Regions from separate parts of the Neobacillus canaveralius genome, predicted to be linked through region 1. Evidence: predicted binding sites of a transcription regulator. Region 1 holds the regulator's gene; the other holds the start of a gene.

Region 1 (2,208 bases):
GTTGCAGCCCAGGAAATAAACACTGAATGCGAATGTGATCCTCTTCATTAATCATAATACTAACTTCTTCATTTTCGGTTAATAGAACCGCTCCATAAGGTGAGTCTTCTGCTAAATTAGGACTAATCAAATGCTTTTCTACCAAAACCCTTTTTTGGAGAGGCTGTATGTCATCGATCTTCAGAAGCTCCATTTGCCCAAACTTTGTAAAGTTAGATTCACTCAGGATTTCTTCCATTTTCAAAATAATCGATTGTGCTTCTTCATGCGAAAATAATGTTGGAAATTTATAGTTCTCAAAGTTTCGGGCTAAACGGATTCGGGAACTAAGGACTATATCTGAATCAGGTCCCTCCTCGCTCATCCACGAGCTGACTGCTTGATTGATAAAACGTTCAAGCGACACGTTATTCCCCTCCCTTACTTCTGCCAGGTAATTCTTTCTCGATTGTACGGATTTCATCTCGAATCATAGCAGCTTTTTCAAATTCCTCTTGTTGAATTAACTCTTTTAGTTCACTTTTAAGATTTTCAACCTGCTTTTTGAGGTGAATTCCTCCGCCAATTCGCTTTGGTATTTTTCCGCTATGGGACCAATTTCCGCTGTGAAGTCTCCTTAAGACGGGTGGAAGCTGCTCTTTAAAAGTTTCATAGCAATCGGCACATCCGAAACGTCCGACTTTAATAAATTGCGGAAATGTCATTGAACATTTATTACATTGAAGTACTTCTTCTTGATGAAACGTATTTTGATTTTGTTTTTGAACAGTAGGATCAATATTTAATAGACCCGCTAATAGGTTATTAAAAGTAAAGCCTGATCCTCCATTAATCATAAACATCTCGCCCTTCTCTTGGGCACATTTTTCACAAAGGTTTACCTCGGTTTTTTCACCGTTGATGATTTTTGTAAAATGGAGTGCAGCAGGCCTTTGATTACATTCCTGGCAAATCATTTTTATTTCACCTCTCTAGCTGGTATAGATTATTTATATTTCAATGATGTTAACATCGCTTTCAACATTCTTGCACGTAATTCGTCTCGGAATGGAAGATCAATATAAAGGACTGAACGGTCAATTACACTTAACATTATTTTTGCCTCTCGTTTTGTAATTATCTCCTCATGGACCAGTCTGTAAATAACATCTTCTGCCGTAGCTTGTGCGATACGATTTTCAATGAGCGACAACAAATGGTCAATTAAGTCGGCTAAATCATGGGACTGAACCTTCATGATTCGGATATACCCGCCTCCCCCGCGTTTACTCTCTACGATATACCCTCGTTCAATGGTAAAGCGCGTATTAATGACATAATTTATTTGTGATGGTACACATTGAAATTTATCTGCTATCTCGCTTCTCTTGATTTCAACGTGTTCCTTTTCACTCATTTCTAATACTTGTTTTAAATACTTTTCAATAATATCGGAGATGTTTCTCATCTTCCCACCTCCTTCTTCTGACTTTGACTATATTTGACATTAATTATACTGAAAATTTTATGTAGTTGCAAACAACATGCTACTAATGATTTTCTCCATATTTCGCAGGTGTGAAACCTGTATTGGTTTATAAATTTGTTTTTAGGTAGTTAGTAATGGTAGATAAGCTTTGTGAGGTTTTGATTCCCTTTATCCTAGGAAAATCAAGTTTGAGGTAGTCAATAGGAGGGTTTGGTTCCCTCCTTCCTTTAAAAATTTAGTTTAAAGGCAACAAAAAGAGATTTTAGTTCCTTCTATCGGGTAAAAGCTCAAGGGATTCAAAATTTATTCTACTATCCTGTAATTTTCGAACAATACAAAAAAACACAACCCTAATCAGGTTGTGCTTTTTGTGCCTGGCAACGTCCTACTCTCACAGGGACAAAGTCCCAACTACCATCGGCGCTGAGAAGCTTAACTTCCGTGTTCGGTATGGGAACGGGTGTGACCTTCTCGCCTTAATTACCAGACTATTTTATTGAGGTATCATTCCCTCAAAACTAGATAATCAGAAGAAGTTTGTAAAACGAGTTCGCTTTTAAAAATTGGTTAAGTCCTCGAACGATTAGTATCAGTCAGCTCCACATGTTACCACGCTTCCACCTCTGACCTATCAACCTGATCATCTTTCAGGGTTCTTACTAGCTTGACGCTATGGGAAATCTCATCTTGAGGGGGGCTTCATGCTTAGATGCTTTCAGCACTTATCCCGTCCGCACATA
Region 2 (2,208 bases), on a different contig from region 1:
TAAAAAAAAGGCGCTATTTGCTTCATAATGATGGCCATAGGTATCTCATAAACCTCAAAATTTGGAAGCATAATCAAGGTAAAGTGGCTGGATATTAAGATGAGAGTTAAAGCGGCACCACCTAAAATACCTCCCCACTTTATTGTCCAATCATCTTTAATTTCATTTGCAATTGGAACCAGCACAGCTTGTGCTAATGCAAGGTTTAATGCTGTATAAGAAAAGGGCGCTAATATACTTTTCCAGCTATCCTCCGTATGTGGTACAAATAATAAGTGATTGACAAAATCGGACTGTTTAATAGAAAGTGACATTAACATAAGACTGAAACAAACCATAATGGGAACAACAAACGAATTGACTGCGAATAACCCCTTTGTACCAATCATCATAACAATAAACGATAAAAATATCGTTATAAAAACCCCTAAATTCTTTGATAGGCCTAATTGCTCGTCAAACACCGCTCCTGCACCAGCAAGCATTACCGCACTTACTCCAAGTAGCATAAAAAGCATAATTATGTTAATACCCCTGCCTGCCCATTTCCCAAACAAGTGTACATTAAATTCTTGATACGAAACCGCGTTAATTCGAGCAGCAATTCTCATTAACTTTGATCCTAACACGATAAGGAGGTAGCCGCTCAATAAAATACCTAGAAAGCCAATGAAGCCAAACCGAGAGAAAAACTCAACGATTTCTCTTCCTGTAGCAAATCCCGCCCCCACGACTGTACCCACATACACTGCGGCGATTTGAAATGCTGCCGACCAATTCTTTTTCACCTCATCTCCCCCTCAAATACAATATATGAGCAAGAGGACAAACAAAGACGAGCTTTTTTTATACAAGCCTAATTTATTAGCAGAAAAAATTACCATAGGCAAATCCCTTGAAAGTCAAAAAAGGTCAAAGTATACTAATCACATAAGGTCAAATATAGTCAAAGTCAAATAAATATTAGATTTAATTAATAGGAGGTTTTATATTATGCTGTGTCAATTATGTAAAGAAAACCAAGCCAATGTTCAACTAAATTTAAACATTAATGGACAACACAGCAATATGAAGCTGTGTCATGAATGTTATACAAAAAATAAAAATGCTATTAATTCAGGAATGAGTCCTAAAATGAACTCCTTCCCTGGATTTTCATTTGATGATTTATTTTTCAATATGAATGGCTCTGAAAATAATCATCATTTAAATGGTCAGACACCTACTCCGCAAAATGGTCAAAATGGAAAGGGAGGATTTATTGATCAATTTGCCCGAAACTTAACACATATGGCTAAAGGAGGTCTCATAGACCCCGTGATTGGTCGTGATGATGAAGTTAAAAGGGTCATTGAAATATTGAATCGTCGTAATAAAAACAATCCGGTGTTAATTGGTGAACCAGGTGTCGGAAAAACAGCTATCGCCGAAAGTCTAGCAATGAAAATAGTCGACGGAAAGGTACCTGGCAAATTAAGAAATAAAGAAGTTTATTTACTAGATGTTGCTTCTTTAGTTGCGAACACTGGTATTCGTGGGCAGTTTGAGGAAAGAATTAAGCAATTAATCGCAGAATTACAGGAGCGTAAGAATATAATTCTTTTCATTGACGAGATTCATCTCCTTGTAGGAGCAGGTTCTGCAGAAGGTTCAATGGATGCTGGTAACATTTTAAAACCAGCTCTTGCACGCGGTGAACTTCAACTTGTCGGTGCAACAACACTGAAAGAGTACCGTCAAATAGAAAAAGATTCCGCTCTGGAACGACGATTCCAGCCGGTTCAAGTAGCTGAACCGACACCAGAGGGTGCAATTGAAATCTTAAAAGGGATTAAGCATAAATACGAGGATTACCATGAAGTAACTTATTCTGACGCTGCAATAAAGGCATGTGTTCAATTATCACACCGTTATATCCAGGATCGATTCTTACCTGATAAGGCGATTGACTTACTTGATGAAGCAGGATCTAAAATAAATCTAACTTCAGATGGTCAAAGCCAGGATCAGTTTGAGAAACGTTTACAAGAAATAGCTGTTCAAAAAGATTCAGCTCTCAAAAAAGAAAACTATGAATTAGCTGCTTCACTTCGTGATGAAGAAGCTTTACTTGAGAAATCGTTAAATGAAACTTCAGAAATCAGCAGACCAATTGTAGAGCTTTCACATATTCAAGAAATTATTGAGCAAAAGACCGGTATTCCTGTT

What was found. Region 1 encodes CtsR, which represses protease genes until heat stress. Its sites were predicted from a motif close to ATGGTCAATAAAGGTCAAACA; they were not measured.
Region 2: a site for CtsR is predicted at 899-919, ahead of ABC255_RS22900 (ATP-dependent Clp protease ATP-binding subunit). Genes of this name have one in related genera too.

Annotation. Positions count from the first base shown of each region.
Region 1 covers NZ_JBDFLL010000002.1:255,111-257,318, forward strand. Annotated here, with positions in the region: gene mcsB (protein-arginine kinase McsB) at 1-406, opposite strand, end outside; gene mcsA (protein-arginine kinase activator protein McsA) at 408-956, opposite strand; gene ABC255_RS29605 (CtsR family transcriptional regulator) at 986-1,447, opposite strand; rRNA gene rrf (5S ribosomal RNA) at 1,841-1,956, opposite strand; rRNA gene ABC255_RS29615 (23S ribosomal RNA) at 2,032-2,208, opposite strand, start outside.
Region 2 covers NZ_JBDFLL010000001.1:4,684,849-4,687,056, forward strand. Annotated here, with positions in the region: gene ABC255_RS22895 (YkvI family membrane protein) at 1-788, opposite strand, end outside; gene ABC255_RS22900 (ATP-dependent Clp protease ATP-binding subunit) at 994-2,208, shown strand, end outside.